One region of the Paenibacillus sp. MER TA 81-3 genome, then DNA from elsewhere that is predicted to be linked to it. Evidence: riboswitches for the same ligand, from Rfam matches in the RefSeq annotation. Region 1 holds a riboswitch; the other holds the start of a gene.
The links. Region 1 has a riboswitch for glycine ahead of M3650_RS18420 (alanine/glycine:cation symporter family protein). Riboswitches for the same ligand answer to the same signal wherever they lie in the genome.
Positions count from the first base shown of each region.

Region 2: linked by a shared signal. The riboswitch ahead of gcvT (glycine cleavage system aminomethyltransferase GcvT) and the one ahead of M3650_RS18420 (alanine/glycine:cation symporter family protein) in region 1 are both predicted to bind glycine.

Region 1 covers NZ_JAMAWB010000012.1:89,675-99,304, reverse strand. Annotated here, with positions in the region: gene M3650_RS18450 (2OG-Fe(II) oxygenase) at 1-496, opposite strand, end outside; gene M3650_RS18445 (methylated-DNA--[protein]-cysteine S-methyltransferase) at 489-1,037, opposite strand; gene M3650_RS18440 (bifunctional transcriptional activator/DNA repair enzyme AdaA) at 1,021-1,686, opposite strand; gene M3650_RS18435 (DNA-3-methyladenine glycosylase family protein) at 1,833-2,816, shown strand; gene M3650_RS18430 (ABC transporter substrate-binding protein) at 2,895-3,812, opposite strand; gene M3650_RS18425 (helix-turn-helix domain-containing protein) at 3,984-5,603, opposite strand; gene M3650_RS18420 (alanine/glycine:cation symporter family protein) at 5,854-7,203, opposite strand; glycine riboswitch at 7,354-7,452, opposite strand; gene M3650_RS18415 (aldo/keto reductase) at 7,843-8,820, opposite strand; partial or broken gene M3650_RS18410 (IS30 family transposase) at 9,111-9,598, shown strand.
Region 2 covers NZ_JAMAWB010000027.1:53,889-63,518, reverse strand. Annotated here, with positions in the region: gene gcvPB (aminomethyl-transferring glycine dehydrogenase subunit GcvPB) at 182-1,639, opposite strand; gene gcvPA (aminomethyl-transferring glycine dehydrogenase subunit GcvPA) at 1,636-2,988, opposite strand; gene gcvT (glycine cleavage system aminomethyltransferase GcvT) at 3,010-4,113, opposite strand; glycine riboswitch at 4,201-4,309, opposite strand; glycine riboswitch at 4,310-4,404, opposite strand; glycine riboswitch at 4,598-4,710, shown strand; gene gcvH (glycine cleavage system protein GcvH) at 4,897-5,286, shown strand; gene M3650_RS27385 (hypothetical protein) at 6,001-6,207, shown strand; gene M3650_RS27380 (hypothetical protein) at 6,191-6,799, shown strand; partial or broken gene M3650_RS27375 (GNAT family N-acetyltransferase) at 6,867-6,935, shown strand; gene M3650_RS27370 (aminoacyl-tRNA deacylase) at 7,097-7,561, shown strand; gene M3650_RS27365 (hypothetical protein) at 7,576-7,791, shown strand; gene M3650_RS27360 (NUDIX hydrolase) at 7,849-8,322, shown strand; gene M3650_RS27355 (hypothetical protein) at 8,388-8,699, shown strand; gene M3650_RS27350 (response regulator transcription factor) at 9,435-9,630, shown strand, end outside.

The DNA of each region.
Region 1 (9,630 bases):
TGTAATCCGTCTCTCTCTGATTCAATGCAAATACGACTTGGAATGGAAAGAAAACTTCTCCATACAAATCTTGATGCAGACAGTTGTATCCGCCTGCTTCATATTTAAGTATCAACGGTGTTGAGCGCAGCTGCTCCTGCTGGCGGCACTGATCAAGAAATTCTGGCAGCTCGGCCGGATAGATGGCGTCACGCCCGAGCTGTTCCAGCCAACGATTAGCCGTTTTGGCGAGTTCAAGGTAGAAGGTTACACGAAGCTGTTGCAACAACCCGGGAAGAGGCTCTCGATAATACTTGTATTCCCCACTTCCGAACCGGTATCTGGCCATATCTATTGTACTTCGAAAATTGGATTCCTCATCATACGTATCTATAATTGCACGACACTGCTCTTTGTCCAATAGAGGTGGAAGTGCAGCATAACCCTTCTCGTCCAGCGAGAGCTGCAGCGAATTCCAGTCCATAGAAGCAATGCGCTCTGCGAGACGATTAGGCATGCAGCGGACTCCCTTCGATGAGCGAGCTTTCACATTCCAGCTGCAGCAGCTGCGTCTTCATGTCCAGACCGCCCCGATAACCGGTCAGCGCGCCGTTTTTACCGATTACCCGATGGCAAGGGACTGTAATTAATACCGGATTGGCGCCAATAGCAGCTCCAACAGCACGTACCGCAGCCGGTTTTTGAATGTGATTCGCAATGTCGGAGTAGGACTGAGTCTGCCCGTACGGAATTTCGCACAGCGCGTTCCATACGGCTAATTGAAACGAAGTGCCGTAAAAATCAAATGTCACTGTAAAGGTCTTGCGCTTCCCTTGGAAATACTCGATTAATTCAGCCGCATACGGTTGTAATTTCTCATCATCCTGCACCGTAACGCTGTTCGGAAAACGGCTCTTAACCCAATGGGACAACTCTTCAAATGGCTTATTCTGAGAACCTACGTAACAAAGTCCTTTTGATGTTGCAGCGATATGCATGTGCCATTGTTCATGAACAAGCAAAGTCCAATAAATCGCAGCATTATTTTTTGCTTTCATTGTCCAGCACCTCCGTGGTTATTTTGCTACTGTTTAATTGGCGATAGTCTGTAGGCGTATGCCCCGTTCTCTTCTTGAACAAAGTTATAAAATAAGCTGTGTTGGGGATGCCTACATACAGGGCAATCTCCGCGATTGCTTTATCCGTAGTGGCAAGATACTCAATGGCCTTCGCAATTCTCGTCCGCTGAATATATTCAACCGGAGTTATTCCCTTGATCCGCTTGAAGGTGCGATGCAAATGATAGGGACTGCCATGACACACATCCGCCAGCGTTTCCAGCGTTATAGTTTCACTGTAATTCATGTCAATGTATTGCGTGATTTGAGCCACCCAATCATCATCAGGCAATCGTTGTCCGCTCGGTTTACATCGTTTGCAGGGACGAAAATGTTCTGACATGGCCTGCTGGGCGCTTTGAAATATGCGTACATTTTCAATATTAGGAGGCTTGGATTTGCAAGACGGCCGGCAAAAAATACTCGTGGTCTTTACGGCGTAAAAAAACTTATCATCGTAGGACGCATCGTTTCGCGTTATGGCTTGCCACATTTCATCCGTTATGCCTTCCCCGCCTGTACCTGCAGTATTTGCGATTTGAGTTGCGATGTGCATATACTCATGCTCATGCCCTGTTTGATTCTTCATCGTGTTCGCCTCCACACACAGTATAACCCCAATGATGGCCGTATGTACGCTTCTAAGAATATAAAAGCAAGATATCAAAATTGCATAAAATCATTTTGTGTTACAACTAAGAGTGTAATGTTATTGATATGAATGGGAGGATTTTTATGAAAAGGAATACGATAAATCCGGAGTGGGATGACCCATATTTAATAAACGTGCCCAGTCTTCCGCAAGCCTCCTGGGAAGATAACGGGCAACAATTAAAATTGTCTGTGCCGAAAGAATTCAGCTTTTCCGAAAATATGAAATACCTGTCTAACGCCCCTAATGAATGCTTGTTTCATATTAAGGATCATAGGATCTACAAAGCTGTCCCGATCGGTCAGGAAACGCCAATCATTGAAATTAGCGCGGAACATGAGAACGTGCTTACCATCCGTTTTTTGGGGAATACAACGCCTTCTCGCCAAGAGGTTCGTGCCGCGGTGGCGGGCTATGTAAGCGAGTGGTTTGATTTGGAGACCGATTTGCGCCCGTTTTATGATTTGGCCAAAAATGATTTATTGCTGCACAGAGCGGTCAGTGAGTTTTATGGACTGCGCAATGTCGGAATTCCCGATCTATTCGAGGCATTATGTTGGGGAATCATCGGACAGCAAATTAACCTTGCCTTTGCTTATACCTTGAAAAGACGTCTCGTAGAAAACTTCGGCCGCAGCGTGGAGCTGGATGGAGAGCAATATTGGATCTTCCCCTCCCCTCATGAAATCGCGGCATTGGCGGTTAGCGATTTGGCTGTATTGCAAATGACAACCAAGAAAAGCGAATATCTCATTGGGGTAGCCCAACTGATCGCCGAAGGGAAACTGACTAAAAAACGATTGCTGGCCACAGGGGACTATAAAAAAGCGGAAAAGATGCTAGTAAGTATCCGGGGGATCGGACCGTGGACAGCTAACTATGTTCTGATGCGCTGTCTGAGAATTCCTTCTGCGTTTCCCATTGATGATGTCGGTCTGCACAATGCAATCAAACATCTTATGGGCACCGAACAGAAACCAACCAAAGAAGAGATCTTGCAGCTATCTTCAACATGGACAAATTGGGAGTCCTATGCCACTTTTTATTTATGGAGATTCCTTTATTAAGCTCGTGATGACGAGTACAATCAACAACAAGCGCCATCCGCATATGGATGACGCTTGTTTTACTGAAATGCCTGTCTCTTATTTTTGGGTAAATAGCTTTACCGCTTCTTCCAAAGATTTAAGCTGGCCTATCGCCGAATAATCCAACCATGGCTGTTGTTCAATCGCATGCACATTGCCATTTTTGACGGCCTTCATATTTTTCCAGATAGCACTCTCCTCCAACTCTTTGAACAGCTGCTGTGCGGCAGCGTCGACGGAAACCTCAAGCAAGATATGATCAGGATCGAAATCCGGCAGCAGTTCTCTGGATATGGCTTGCGGTCCTTCCTTTCCTTGTCCCATGTTTTCCAATCCTTTGGCAGGTTTAATCCCCAAGTCTTCGTAAAGCAACGAGCCGTAATTACGGTCTAGCCCGTATACTCTGAATTCTTTTTTGAGCACGCGCAGAACCATCACGGTTTCATCTCCAAGAGCTTGCTTAACCTTTTCTTTCGCACTGGCGGCTTCTTGATTATAGTTGGAAATAAACGCGTCAGCTTCTTTTTCCCGTCCTGTCGCCTTGCCGAGCTGCAACAATTGATCTTGCCAGGTCGAATTTCTAAAATTAAGCACAATCGTTGGAGCAATTTTCTCAAGCTCCTCCTTTTTCCCCTGTATAAGCTCCTCCTGTGCAATAATAAGGTCTGGTTCAATGCTCACGATCGCTTCAAGGTTGGGATCTTGAGAATTTCCTAAATTTTGTGTGTTGTTCATGAGATCAGCTACATGAGGGAGAAACTCCTTTCCTTTTTGGGTGACAGCACCTGCCGGAGTAATTCCCAAAGCAAGCAAATCGCTCGTAAAAGGAATGGATAGCACCGCAATCCGTTTGTCTGATCCTGCTGCTTTGGCATCTTGCTTATTATCGATGGCATCAGCTTGAGACAGTGTTGCTTGATCCGTTCCGCCTTGTGTATTCGTCGACGCTGCCCCGCTGCAAGCCGTAACAACCATTACTAGCAAACAACATATGAAAGTAAACATCATGGTCCGATGGCGTGTAAACATTTCGAAAAAACCCCTTTGAGTTGAATTATTATGTAGGATGATAATGATAATCATTATCATGATATCATTCCTCTGAAAAATCCATGTCATATCTTTAGATTTGAATTTGGATTATCTTCACCTTAATGCCGTGAGCAGCGTCACCGCTTCGTCCAACTGCTGATCGATAGAACGCGGAGCATATACCATCCATTTGTCCCAATCCAATACATATACCCGATTATGCTTGACCGCCGGATGCTGGTTCCAGCTCTCACTCGCTTGCCATTCTTTTAATCTGCTTTTTGCCTCTCCTTCCGTCTTGACCACGATGAAAAGATGATCGGTTTCGTAATCAGATAGATTTTTTGTGGTTGCAGACGTCCAATTAAAAACCGTACCAGGCATATGCTTATCCATTTCTTTTTGTATCCGATCCGGGGGGGTTAACTGCAAGGAACGGTAAAACACATGCCCGATATTTCGTGCGCCATAAAGCTTCATTCTGTTATCGACAAGCGTAAGCAGCCCAACCGTTCCATCGCCGATAACCGCTTTTACTTTTTTTTGCTCGCGTTCCGATCTCTGTTCGTGGCGTTCTATCCACTCTTGAGCTGCCTGTTCTTTGCCCACAAGCCGGGCTATTTCATGCAAATGTCCGAACAAGTCCAATCGCGTCCAGGGAATCGTCACAATCGGTGCAATGTCACCTATATACTTTCTCATTTGCAGCGAAATGTGGTCCTTGCATAAAATCAAATCAGGCTTTTGCTTTAATAAAGTTTGTCTGTAGGCTTCCCATGCCCGATCATAGATCGGCTTGGTCATGGATGGCGATTCCTTATCGATGTGTGTTGCGAATGGCTTTACGCCTAGTGTTAATAAATGATCGGTATAAGGATGCGAAAGAGATACGATATTGCTATGATGTTTCTTAATGTACACGGTTGGCGCTATGCCATTGCACACTTTGAACCTCCTGCTGAAATAAAACTCATCTTTATATCCAACATCACGGGCGATGTCACGAATTTTCTTGCGCGATACCAGCAAGTGCTCCTTTGCCTGGTTCATACGCAAATCGGTCAAATACTCGATTGGGCTTTTCTTCATTTTTTGTTTAAAAAGCTGGGAATAGTACGAGGGGTGCATACCCGCCATGTCCGCCAGCTTCCCTAGGGTGATATCCGTATGATAAGCCTGCTGCATGTACTGAATCGTGCCTTCCAGCGATTTTTCGGTGCGCTCGGAAATAGGCGCCGCTTTGTTATCCAATAGTACGCACAGCAGCTCATGCAAGTACAATTGCTTGCGTGAATCTTCCATTTCGTTTAGAGAAGCTCTGCCCCTAGTCAATAATTGAATCAGATGCCGAACGCGTTGGTACTGCTTGACCCGTATTTCCCCATGTTCGGGAAGCGTTAACTCCTTCTCATACACTCTTCTCAGCTCGGTCCATTCCGTAACGCGAAACATGTCAAACGCAATTCTGTACAGACTCAGACATTGAGTCGGGTCGCTCTCAGCTGCAACTACGAAGCCAGCAGGCAACAAATAAACGGATTTCCGTGATAGATCTATCGGTTGAAGTTCATCGTTCATGTATAATTTTCCGTGACCCTCCGTCACGAACAATAAGGTATGAGAAGCAAGCTCATGTCTCTCCCAGCCCGACGTAGCATCGACTGCTATGCATTCGATTTGTTTGATTTGAAGCAATGCTTTATGTAAAAAAATATGATGTTTCCCTTCGTCCACTTCTCTTTCCTCCAGCTTCATCTAAATCTAAGCATAATAATTTTTCCATATGAGTAAGAATGATTCTCAATGTCAGGTTCTTATTTTCTCATGCTTGGTTCCATCTGTCCAATGTTCACAGCACAGAATTAACAAGATGCCTTGATTTACATAAAAAAATCTCGTCTCCCTAAGAGACGAGATGAACTCGCGGTACCACTCTTGATAACAGATTGAACAACAAATGAAGCAGCTCCGACCTTTCATCCTCTCACTTTTTATGTGTTTTCATATGCTTCAGATAAAGACGGGTTTCCGTCACAACCACACCGGATAGACCTAGCAGTGCGACGAGGTTCGGCAGAGCCATTAAGCCATTCACAATGTCCGAGAGCTGCCAAATCAGCTCAAGCTTGATGAACGCGCCCAGACCGATCAGGACGATGAACACGATGCGGTAAGGCAGAATGGATTTGACTCCAAATAAATATTCCATGCAGCGTTCTCCGTAATAATTCCAGCCTAGAATCGTGGTAAAAGCGAACAGTATAAGGCAAAACATCAAAATGATGGATCCATACGGCATAGCTGCATCAAACGCCGCTTGGGTCATCTCTGCCCCATCAGTCGACCCGTTCCAAACCCCGGTTATAATCAATGTCAATCCCGTCAGAGAACAAATAATAATCGTATCGAAAAATGTGCCCGTCATGGATACAAGCCCTTGCTCCGCAGGCCACTTCACCTTTGCCGCAGCTGCCGCAATCGGAGCGCTGCCCAGACCAGATTCATTGGAAAATACACCTCTTGCGATACCATTCCGAATCGCCATCATGACCGTTGCGCCTAGGAATCCGCCCCCTGCTGCTGTCGCGTTAAAGGCGCCATGTAATATGAGCGACAGCGCATGAGGAATCTGATCCGCAAAAACAATAAGGACAATGCTGCTCGCTATTAAATAAATAATGGCCATCACAGGTACGACTTTGGTCGTTACATGCGAGATGCTCTTGAGCCCCCCAATTGTCACCAATGCTGTCAAAAGAGTCACAACACCCGCCGTAACCACTACGGGGATGCCCAAGCTTGACTGCGCGGAAGACACGATTGCATTGATTTGCGGGAAGGTGCCCACTCCAAACAGTGCAACCAATACTCCGCTCACGGCGAAGAAAACGGCAAGCGGTTTAAATTTAATGCCCAAACCTTTTTCAATGTAATACATGGGGCCGCCTGATATCTGTCCATTATCGTCAATCTTCCGAAATTTTACGGCCAATAGTCCTTCTGCATACTTGGTTGCCATTCCAAAGAACGCTGCCAACCACATCCAAAATAACGCACCAGGTCCACCTATTTTAATCGCAGTAGCTACCCCGACAATGTTGCCCGTACCGATCGTTGCCGCCAAAGCGGTAGCTAGCGCACCAAAGCTGGTTACGTCACCTTCGCCTTCATTTTTAGCTTTGAACACGAGCTTCAGGGCAAGAGGCAGACGAATCACCTGCAACAATCCAAGGCGGAATGTAAATATAATTCCCGTTCCTACCAACAAAATAAGAAGCGGCGGCCCCCATACAAAACGATTCACGCTGCCTAACCATTGTTCTAACATGTGCATAGAAATTCCCCTCATGATCTTTATTTATTGCCGAACGACATGAAAAAGAGCCAAATCGGTTGATTTGACTCCGGGGACATTTTTGCAGAATAGCAAATACGAGGATAAGTGAAACTAGTCACAATTCCAACGCAAAACGATGCCTGCACTTCTGCAATCCCTGTCCTTTTACCTGAGAGTTTTAACGTGTGAAATCACCCGTATTGCCCCTTCGGTGCTCCATGACGGAGTCTCTCCAGAGTCCTGTCCATCTACGGTCCTGCTTGCATTGCATTCGAATTCATCATTCGATAAATCAAGCGCCTGAGAGCTTTACCCCTTCGGCCAGACTGCTGCCTGTCTCCCGTAAACTTCATCCAGCTATAAAGTTTTATACTACATTATAGAGAACAGACTATCATTTCGCAAGGCTGATTAAATGGTAATATATCCCCGGAGGCTCACTTTAACCTTCGCTTATGCACGTTCATGAATATATGCAATGAATATGCAATAAAAATGTACATTATGCGTATTTCTCCCTTTTCTGCCTATAGAGCATTATGATATGGGCCTCCAGGATGATAAAAAAATCTCGTCTCATGAAGAGACGAGATGAACCCGCGGTGCCATTCATTTTATCGAATCAGGAAAATTTTACTACTCCGGCAAGCGGTAAACAGCGAACGGCTCTCCATAACGGAAAGGATAACTGATTTGATCCAGCTCTTCCAGTTGATTTGCATCAAGCTTTATCGATATGCTGTGCAGATTCTCCTCTAGTTGTTCAACCTTTGTAGCACCTACGATAACCGTTGACACGGAAGGTCTGTGAATGAGCCAAGACAGGGAAAGCGCACCGGGAGTGCAGCCTAAGTCGTGAGCAACACTGCTAATATTTCTGCTCAGAGTAATGCGGTCATCATTAAGGAACTTACTAAAGTTGGGATCGGTTTCCGCCCGCGAGCCTTCCGGTACCGCTTCCGTAGAACTGTATTTCCCGCTCAAAATACCACCGGCAAGCGGAAAATACGGGATGATGCCAATCCCCTGATCCTGACATAGAGGGACGAGCTCTTGCTCTGGAGTCCGATCGGCGAGAGAGTAGCTTGTCTGAATGGACACATAGCGGTTCAATCCAAGGTGCTCGCTCATGCCTACAGCCTTCATCAACTCCCAAGCCGCATAATTCGATGCCCCGATGTAACGTACTTTTCCCGAACGAACCATGTCGTCCAACGCCCTTAACGTTTCTTCCAGCGGTGTATGGGGATCGAACGTGTGGATTTGATAGAGATCGACATAATCCGTCTTCAGCCGCATCAGACTGTTGTCCAGCTCTTGCTGCAAGTGGTAACGCGACGACCCGCGATCATTCGGACCTTCCCCGCGAACTAACCCGGCTTTTGTCGCCAACACCACGTTATGACGTCTTCCTTCCAATGCCTGTCCGATAATTCGCTCCGATTCGGTGTTCGCATAAATATTGGCCGTGTCTATGAAATTGATCCCGTGATCCAAAGCCTTATGTATAATTCGGACCGAGGTCTGTTTGTCGGAACGTTTCCCGAATGCGTTCGTCCCTAATCCTAATGCAGACACTTTCAACCCGCTATTGCCAAGGCGGCGGAAATTCATGATAACCAGCTCCTCTTTTCAATATTCATAGTGCTGTTTATACGTAGCAATTATACCATTAAGGTAATTTGATTATATAATCATCTTTGTAATTTGAATTAACAATGAAACCATTAGAAGCGTTGTAGAAATCAATACGCATTTTATTAATTTCAATTGTGTACATATTTTACACCTTATGTGTTAAATTATTTAACAACTCATTACATTCACTTGTAACTGCATCTCCACCTTCTTTTATATATTTCCTAACCGAGTCAGCTTGACATGGCCTTCTGGTACAAGGGAGCATTGAAGTTCTTCGACACAAAGGAAAACGCCGCAAACCAGCAGAAACACGCGGACGATTCAATATCGGAAGAACAATCAGCCAGCGTCCCAAGGAAGTACGAAAGCGTGAGAGCTTTGGGCATTGGGAACTCGATACGGTCGTATCCAGTCGTGGTAAAAGCAAAGCCTGCGTAGCTACCTTTGCAGAGTGTAAGACACGCTTGTACCTTGCTGTGAAGATGTCTGATCGCACTGCTTCTTCCATGGAAGAAACATTTGATAAAGTAGCTAAGTCCTATCCTACGCCCACGTTTCAGACGGCGAAGGTCTATTTCGCTGATCCCTATTTGTCATGGCAAAGAGGAACCAATGAGAATGCCAATGGGCTCCTCAGAGAGTTCTTTCCCAAGGGACATGACTTTGCTAGGATCACAGAGGAAGAACTTCACATGCAATAGAATTGATTAATAACCGACCAAGAAAATGTCTTGGGTGGAAAACGGCGTAAGAATCATTCGTGAGTGAACTGTCGCACTTAGC
Region 2 (9,630 bases), on a different contig from region 1:
TACGTTCAAGTTGCTGGCGGACTAAACCTGGCTGACGATAACAGTGGACGTTTTCAAAAGAAACTAAGCAACCTTAGCCCGGGACAATACCGAACTAAGGTTGTTTAATCGAGGCTTTTTTAGTGCTGTCCGCTTGACGGGGAAAGTTCACATTCCAATCAAAGGCGCAGCCTCTTATTTATTAATTACATGCGCAATTCAAGACCGGCTTGCGTGCAGCTTGCGTCTCGTCAAGTCTTCTAACGTCTGTATTGTGTGGCGCATTGAGCAGCAGCTCCGGATTCTGTTCTGCCTCCTGCGCGATTTGAATCATCGTGTCGATGAACGAGTCGAGAGTTTCTTTGCTTTCCGTCTCAGTCGGCTCGATCATCATACATTCCTCGACGTTCAGCGGGAAGTAGATGGTTGGCGGATGGAAGCCGAAGTCGAGCAGACGCTTGGCGACATCCAGCGTGCGAACACCGTATTGCTTCAGCCCTCTGCCTGACATGACGAATTCGTGCTTGCACACGCCAGGGTAAGGGATTTCGTAATAAGGCGCCAGTCTATGCATCATATAGTTCGCATTAAGCACGGCGCATTCAGACACTTGGCGCAACCCTTCCGACCCATATGTGCGGATATACGCGTAGGCGCGAACGAGAATGCCGAAGTTGCCGTAATATGCTTTAACGCGGCCGATGGATTCGGGCCTGTCGTAGTTAAATCCATACGTTCCATCCTCTTTCTTGGCCACGATTGGCTTCGGCAGGAACGGAATGAGCTTGCTCTTCACGCCGACAGGTCCTGAACCCGGACCGCCGCCGCCATGCGGAGTGCTCATCGTCTTGTGCAGGTTCAAGTGCACGACGTCGAAGCCCATGTCTCCCGGGCGGGTAATGCCCATAATCGCGTTCGAGTTCGCGCCGTCGTAGTAAATAAGGCCGCCTGCTTCATGGACGATCTCGGCAATCTCGACAATATGCTCTTCGAATAAGCCGAGCGTGCTCGGATTCGTCAGCATAAGCGCGGCTGTATCGGGACCGACGACAGCACGGAGCGCATCAAGGTCAACCAGTCCTTGGTCGTCGGACTGAATCGTAATCGTCTCGAGGCCGGCAACCGTTGCGCTAGCTGGGTTCGTACCATGCGAGGAATCTGGCACGATGACCTTCGTTCGGGTCTCGCCACGGCTCTCGTGGTAGGCGCGAATCATCATCAAGCCCGTCCATTCGCCATGGGCGCCTGCCGCAGGCTGAAGCGTCACTTGGTCCATGCCTGTTAACGCGGCGAGATCGTTCTGAAGCGTATATAACAGCTCCAATGCTCCCTGGATGCTCTGTTCCGGCTGATACGGGTGAATCTTCGCGAAGCCGGTGAAGCGGGCTACATCTTCGTTAATCTTCGGATTGTACTTCATCGTGCAGGAACCAAGCGGATAAAAGCCATTATCGATGCCGAAATTACGGCGCGAAAGCTCGGTATAATGGCGGATTACATCAACCTCGTACACTTCAGGCAGCTCGGCAGGTTGACTGCGGAGCATAGATTCGGGAATCAGTTCTCCGAGATTGACCTCGGGAACATCGAGCTCAGGCAGAGAATAGGCGACACGTCCGGGTCTGCTGAGTTCGAAGATGAGCTTTTTGTCCGGTTTCATAGACATGCCTCCAATCGGTTCACAAATTGATCGATTTCGGATTTCGTTCTTCGCTCGGTAACAGCGACGAGCATATGACCTTGCAGTTCAGGATAGGCTATGCCCAGGTCGTATCCACCGATATAACCGTTATCCAGCAGTTTTGCTTGAACGTCATCTATATTTGCGCCATCAGGCAGCTTAACGACAAACTCATTGAAGAAAGGCGCGTTAAATGCGAGCGCGAGCTCGGATTGTTGTGCGAATACGCCAGCGGCGTAATGAGCCTTCTGCACATTCAGGTTCGCGACTTGCTGAACTCCTGTCTTGCCCATTGTCGACAAATAAACGGATGCACACAGCGCAAGCAGCGCCTGATTGGAGCAAATGTTGGACGTTGCCTTCTCGCGCCGGATGTGCTGCTCTCGGGCTTGCAGCGTCAAGACGAATCCGCGTTTGCCATCGATATCCTTCGTCTGTCCGACGATCCGTCCCGGCATCCGTCGCATGAGCGGTTCTGCCACTGCGAAGAAGCCGCATGTCGGGCCGCCAAGTGAAGCTGAAATGCCGAACGGCTGCGCATCGCCGACCACGACGTCCGCGCCCAGCTTGCCCGGCGTTTCCAGCAGCCCCAAGGTGATCGGGTTGGTGCTGACGACGAGCAATCCTTTCTTGCTGTGAATGATCGGCTCGATAGCACGCAAATCCTCAATGCAGCCGAAGAAGTTCGGCGATTGAACGATGACGGCTGCGGTGTCCTCCGACACAAGAGCTTGCAGCTCCTCCAGATCGGTGACGCCGTCCTTGTAATCGACTTCCACGACATCGAGATTCAGACCGCGCGCAGTCGTGCGCACGATTTGGCGGGCTTCTGGATGGACAGCGCGCGAGATGATGAGTTCCTTGCGCTTCGTCGCTCCGCTGGCCAGTGCGCCTGCTTCTGCCAGAGCAGTAGCACCGTCGTACATGCTGGCATTGGCCACAGCCATACCAGTCAATTCACAAATGTACGATTGAAACTCGAAGATGGCCTGCAGTTCACCTTGGCTAATTTCAGGCTGATACGGGGTGTACGCCGTGTAGAATTCAGAACGGGACACCACGTGATTGATAACGACAGGCACATGATGATCATAGAGACCGGCGCCCAAGAAGCTGGTATATCGTTCAAAGTCGGCGTTCTTATCCGCCAATTCCTTCATATGCTTCAGCAGGGCTGCTTCATCAAGCGCCTCGGACATCGGCAGAACGCCCGGATAGCGAACGGAAGCAGGGATATCTTGAAATAGTTCCTCAATGGAGGAGATGCCGATGACCTTCATCATGTCCACTTGGTCCTGTGCCGTCATCGGGATATAGCGATGCTTCATAGTTGGATTCGCTCCTTCTGTTTAGTTCGTCGCTCTTTTGTAGAATGGGGCTTTGATGACACGGGCCTTCAGCTGCTTCCCGCGAATTTCGACCATTACTTCCGTATCCAGCTCACTGTAAGCGGCATCAATTAAGGCAAGGCCTAGATTGCGCTTGAGTGTAGGGGACTTCGTTCCCGTCGTTACCTCGCCAACAGGATTCTCGTTGATTAATACAGGATAGTGGGAGCGTGGAATGCCCTTGTCTATCATTTCAATTCCGACAAGCTTGCGGCGAGGCCCATCAGCCTTCTGGCTGGCGAGTGCTTCCCGTCCGATGAAGTCTCCCTTATCCAGCTTGACGAAGAAACCAAGTCCTGCTTCAAGCGGCGAAATGTCGGCCGATATTTCTTGCCCATATAGCGGAAGCTTCGCTTCGAACCGCAGCGTATCACGCGCTCCCAACCCAGCAGGTACAAGCCCGTGCGCTTCGCCTGCTCTCATTAGCTCTGTCCATACCTGAGGCGCGTCTTCTGCTGCTACATACAGCTCAAATCCGTCTTCCCCGGTATACCCGGTACGGGAAATCAAGGCGCGCACGCCGCAGACGGCAGCGTCCCTCACAAATTGAAAAGGCTTCAGCTCAGCCAGCGGCGCGTCCGTAACATGAGCCGCGATCGCTTGCGCATTAGGACCTTGCAGCGCGAGCAATGCCGTGCTGTCAGACTTATTCTCTAGGACGACGTCGGCAGGGAGATGTTCTTGAAGCCATGCGAAGTCCTTGTCAATGTTGGAAGCATTGACCACCAGCATGTAATGATTTGCAGCCAGCCGATAAATGAGAATATCGTCGACGACGCCTCCGTTCGGATTGCATAAGAGGGAATACTGTGCTCTCCCGTCGACGAGACGGGTGACATCGTTCGTCGTCACGTGCTGCAGAAAGGCTTCTGCCGAAGAACCGCTTACGATAAATTCGCCCATATGGGAGACGTCGAACAAGCCTGCCTGAGTGCGGACGGCTTCGTGTTCCTTCTGAATGCCGCTGAATTGCACCGGCAGTTCCCATCCGCCGAAGTCGATGCAGCGAGCGCCGGGATAGTCGGCGTATAACGGGAATATCGGTGTTCTTTTTAACTGTGACATGACTTCACCTCGATCGTCTTATTAGTTAGGTATTGATAAAATAAAAAGACAGGCAGAAGAAAGCCAGCATGCCTGCGCCTACTGTATTCCTTCCGCTCTGTCCTTTGTACCTGAGAGTTACCTCGCGCATTCGCATACGCGAACGTTCCGAGTTTCCCCTTGGGTGACTCTAGTGAAAGAGTTCTCTCCAGAGATGCGTCCGGTAAAAGTCCTTTTGCCTGAGAGATTCACCCGTATGGGCTTACTCCTTCGGCGTTACCTGAGTGCGGTAATCTCTCCCCTTACCATCATTCGCGTGTGCAGTTGTTATACCTACATTATTACTTGATGCTTCCACACATTGTCAATCCATTTTTTGCGGATTGAAAAAAATGTTGTCCGAAATATTGACATATATCGAAGGCTGAACTACGCTATAGATGCGTGTTTTTGAACAACCTAGATTGATGTAAAATGCAACCTTGTTAAATTCATACAACGCGGATGAAGATGATTGGGAGAGACCGACACGGGGTTCCTTGTGCCGGCACCGAAGGAGCAAGCTGCCAACCTGCCGATTGGCAATTAATCTCTCAGGTACATGTACCGTCATCTGACGCAGCTCTGGAGAGCGCATTAGCCACCCAAGGGGTAAATTCGATCGTGTCCATATCGGTAGGATCGAGCACAAACTCTCAGGTACCGAGGACAGAGAAGAGGGCGAATAAGGCCTTTTCTTGTCTTTTTTTTACATGCGTATCTACACTACCAACTACAATTATGATGAAGAAATGAGGCGTTAGCATGAGTGAAGTGAAAGAGAATTTATTGTACAGCGAAGAACATGAGTGGGCTTTCGTCGTCGATGAACGCACCGTACGCATCGGAATTTCCGATCATGCACAGGCTCAATTGGGAGATATCGTATTTATTGAATTTCCTGAAATCGGTTCCACGCTTTCTGCGGGTGACAGCATGGGTTCAATTGAATCGGTAAAGACGGTATCGGAGCTGTATTGTCCTGTCAGCGGAAAGATTACGAAGGTGAACACCGGGCTGGAGGATGCGCCGGAACAGGTGAACAGCGCGCCTTACGACGGTGGTTGGCTTGCCGAACTCGAGATCGAAGGCAGCATGGAGGAAGCGCTCAAGCATTTGTTAAGCGCGGAGAAATATCAGGAGCTTATCGATTAAGCACAAGCAGCGAGATAGCAAGCGACACCTCCCAGTAATCGCGTTATGCGATCAGTGGGGGGTGTTTTTGCATTCGCAAGAAAGGATATAGAACGTGGTGTCTGGAATCATATATAAGAGCTACTACGGTCGAAGCAAGACCCAATGGAAAATAGAGAGCAGGATGTACGGATTGGGCGGCTAACAGCATATAGACTGCATACTGTACAGTGAATTTGGCTACATCTCTGACCAAAATTTCGAAGTTAGTAAAGAAGAAATACTGAACAAGGTTACGATAAACATAAGCTTAAAAAACTTAGAAATACCATATATTAAGAAAGAAATGAACGAGGAAGACATCACGAACGATACAGTGATTTGAGATTGAAGGAATTGACTTATCATTTTACACTAATAATGATGTTGATGTTGATGTTGATGTTGATGTTGATGTTGATGTTGATGAAGTTGCTCTATTTATGAAAAATATTGTTATAATTGAAAGAGGAAATACTGTGTTAAGGCAGCTGGTAAACTTAGAGATAGCGTATGCGAAAGTATATTCCAAGTGTTTTGCGGAAGACCATCTGATTCGATTTTGGGATGATGAGAATACGGATATGATACTCAAGGCGAAAAACAGAGCTGTTTTTCAATTTGCGACCTAATTAACAGACGGAAAGAGCTAAAAGACAGATCTCCTTAAAAATTACTAGAATGGATGTAAGGTGTATGAACTACAAACTAACAAGCAAAGCAGAAGAAATAAGCAAGTCTGAGGAATTACTATATGAGGTCTTGTTTAAACCGATTGGCTTAGACCAATCAGCGAGACAGCTGCTTAAAATTCCGGGAGACGAGTATCATTTTGTGGCGATGGAAGAGGATGAAGTAACCGGAGTGATGCTTGAGGAGAATTCGATTGAACAGACAAACTAGACTGCATTCAAGCATCATTGGCATCATTATTTTAATATTGCTATTCACTGTATCTCTCAACACCGATGATAGTGAAGCGGTCATAAAAACGCAATACGAGCCTGACCAATATACAAGCGACGACCTTCAAATTATAGACACCAAAACGGGAGACTTGTTACATATAGGCATGACTAAACAAGAAATTACGGAGCTGTACGGCAAAGAGGACAAAATCCAGTTTAACCTGTACCAATATGAGGGATTGCGCATCGCTTATCGAGATGATGTCGTGGTCCAATTTTTCCTATCCATTAATGATAATCAATCGAATCGATTTCAAACATACAGAGAAATTGGTTTAGGAGATTCATTAGAACAACTTCTGGCTAATTATGGTGAGAAGCATGCTAATCTTTCTGATTCTTATGGTGCTACAAGAATAACGTATATCGTAAAGAAGAACGGAAATGAATTAGAAACGGTAGATTTCAATGATCCCGCTTTGAAGACGGGGGATAAGAAAAGTCTATACTTTATCGATTTTGCCTGTGACGATGAGATAACGGTAATTAATATGGGTGATTTAGAGAGTATACAGAATATGCAATGATGAACCAGAGAATTATAGGGATGTGTTATTGTGGACGATTTGCAATTAGTCAGTCCGACATTACAATGGTATTCGACCGTCTGAGCGGCGCAAAGGCTATGCCACAAAGCTGTTAGCGCTATCTATGGAAAAGGCTCTGGATTGAAGACTAATCACCGGGCAGGAACATCGCAACATCAGTTTTTTGCGGCGGAGGGTAATGGATGGAATATATAATAAGAAAACGAAAAGCAGCGAGGACTGAGGCAGCGAGGTCTTAGTGAACTTGAATTCCAGCTAAGGAGAGGTCAAATAAATATGTACAAGTTTGAACAAAAAATGAATGAGTTTATTGCTGCGAATCAACTGAAAGCCGAGCATTTGGTGTTGGAGCAGTCTTGCCACTCGGTGAAAGACGCGGCTATTGCTGTAAACGGATCGGAAGATCAATTCGTCAAAAACATTTGCATGATAGATAACGCAGGCAGATTAATTGTTGCGATCGTGCATGGAAAGGACCGGGCAAGCACTTCGAGAGTAAGCAAAGCGCTCGACATCGATCGACCGAGGCTGGCTGAAGAAGCGGAGGTGCTGGAGAGAACAGGCTATCCTGCAGGTGGAGTGCCCTCCTTTGGATATGATGCATTGTTTTTGATCGACCCTAAAGTAACCGAATTGGAATGTATCTATACAGGCGGTGGATCGCCTAACTCATTAGTTCGCATCGAAGTCGAAGAAATGTTGAACATGAATGCTGGAAAGATTGCTAGAATAAGAAAATAAAGGGGTAGGCTGCTGTGAAGGGACCAATGACGTTAGTGGATCAGGATTTTGTCATCGAGCAAGTACAAGAGAAGTTCAATTGTACCGTATTGAAGTGCGAAGGGCGCCCGGTTTTGGAATATGGAACGGATGCAGAATTGGACCAGATAGGTGAGTATGTAAGAGCAGAGTTCGATAAAGAGCTTTTGGACGTTTTCTTCGCGGCTATTGAAAGCGTAAAGCCAGAATAATGCATATCGTGTTTAAAGTGGCCGTTTTTTAACATCATCTATGAGGGGGGAATTGCAATGTCGGATGTGCCGAGGCACATCGTAGCCGTCTCCGCTTTGATTCAGAACGAAGCGGGACATACGTTGCTCGTGCAAACCCATAATCGATCTGATACGTGGGAGATGCCAGGGGGACAAGTGGAGGAAGGTGAACCTCTGCATGAAGCAGTATGCCGGGAAGTCGAGGAGGAGACGGGCATCATCATTGAACCGCTCGGGATTACAGGGGTTTATTTCAATCAGACGAGTGACATTGTGTCCGTCGTCTTCCGTGCACACCATGTCCGCGGCGATATAGTCAAGCAGGACAGTGAAATAAAGGCAGCGCGCTTTATCGAATTATCCGAAGCGAATATTGATGATTTTGTGAAGCGGCCCCATTTTAAATCACGTATCTTGGACGCCATGCAGGGCCGCTACATTCCATACGAAGTATGGGAGACGAAGCCGTATACCCTGCTTGAGAGAATCGAACCTGGAAAGACATTATAGCAACTTAAGTGGCGTTAGAATGCTCAATTGTATTGAAACTTTGAATAAACAGGAGGAAGGGTCTAATGTGGGCCACAAATGCAGCGTGGGTATGGGCGTTGAGCTACACAATTTTAGGCATCAGTTTAGCGGCAAGCGTGTATAGTATATGCAGAAGGCGATTAACGCTGATGTCGTGGATTCATGTCGCCGTTCTCATCAGCGGCTTCATTGTTTTTTTCTTGAATTCGCTCGGAAGAAGCGAAGGCATGACAGAACTGGAATACTTGGCTAACCAGTTGTTCCTAGGCTCATTATGGGCAATTTATGTAGTGTGTGGCTATTTGTACACCATCGTGTGGTGGTGTTGCTTCGTCTCCTCGTATAGCAGGAAATGATAGTATTCGAATCTTGTATCTATGTCCAAGTTCATTTTTTTAACTTGGAGCGGGGACAGGGAGTTGGAACCGATCTGGCCAAGAACAAGCCTTTTTCATAGCCTTGAGGAATGGCTCATGGATGTTATGCAATCGGATGTGGAAGCATATAATGATTAAATATAACTCCTCCATTTCGCAAGCCTTCCCTTTAAAGGGAAGGCCTTTTCGTTATGACGTCTTGTTGCTTAGTGAAGCGGTAACCTTCGATGATCGAGCAAGCCCCATTGGAATATATACAGCAGAATGTACGGATTGGGCGGCTAAATGGCAATTGACTGTACTTTGTGCAGTGGATTTGGACATGCCTCAGCAAATGCTGCTGAATGAGTGCCAAAGCATTGGATAAACTCCAACGAAACCCGTTGTAAAGAGGTGTACGCTGCTGTTCTACTGTACGAAATCCAATGCAGGATGCAGCGAGGGATATGGCCACGCCAGCGTCGTGTTTATAGGAACAGTGGTGAGCAAAGACGACATCCAATGATCAAATTTTGCTGCGTGGTTATGAAGGGGACGAATATTGTTGGGATCGAATAATCAGAATTATTACATCGCTGCGGCTCGGGAAAAAAACGGCATGCTCCTTTATTTGAGCTGATTCTGTCATTCAGGCGGCTTTCAGCTTGCGCTCAGGTTTTTTTCATATCGGTGTTGTATAATGGTGCCACTAGACATCGGGGGCGGAGGATACTTATGCAGCAGTTGAAGGGAATTAAAGTATTGCTTGTGGATGACGAACCGAATATATTGCAATTTCTGGAGCTTGGGCTTGTGAACGAAGGGTTCGAGGTAAGGACGAGTCAAGATGGAATCGCGGCCATTACGCTGATGAAAGAATTTCAACCCCATGTCGTCATTCTGGACGTCATGATGCCAGGGATGGACGGCT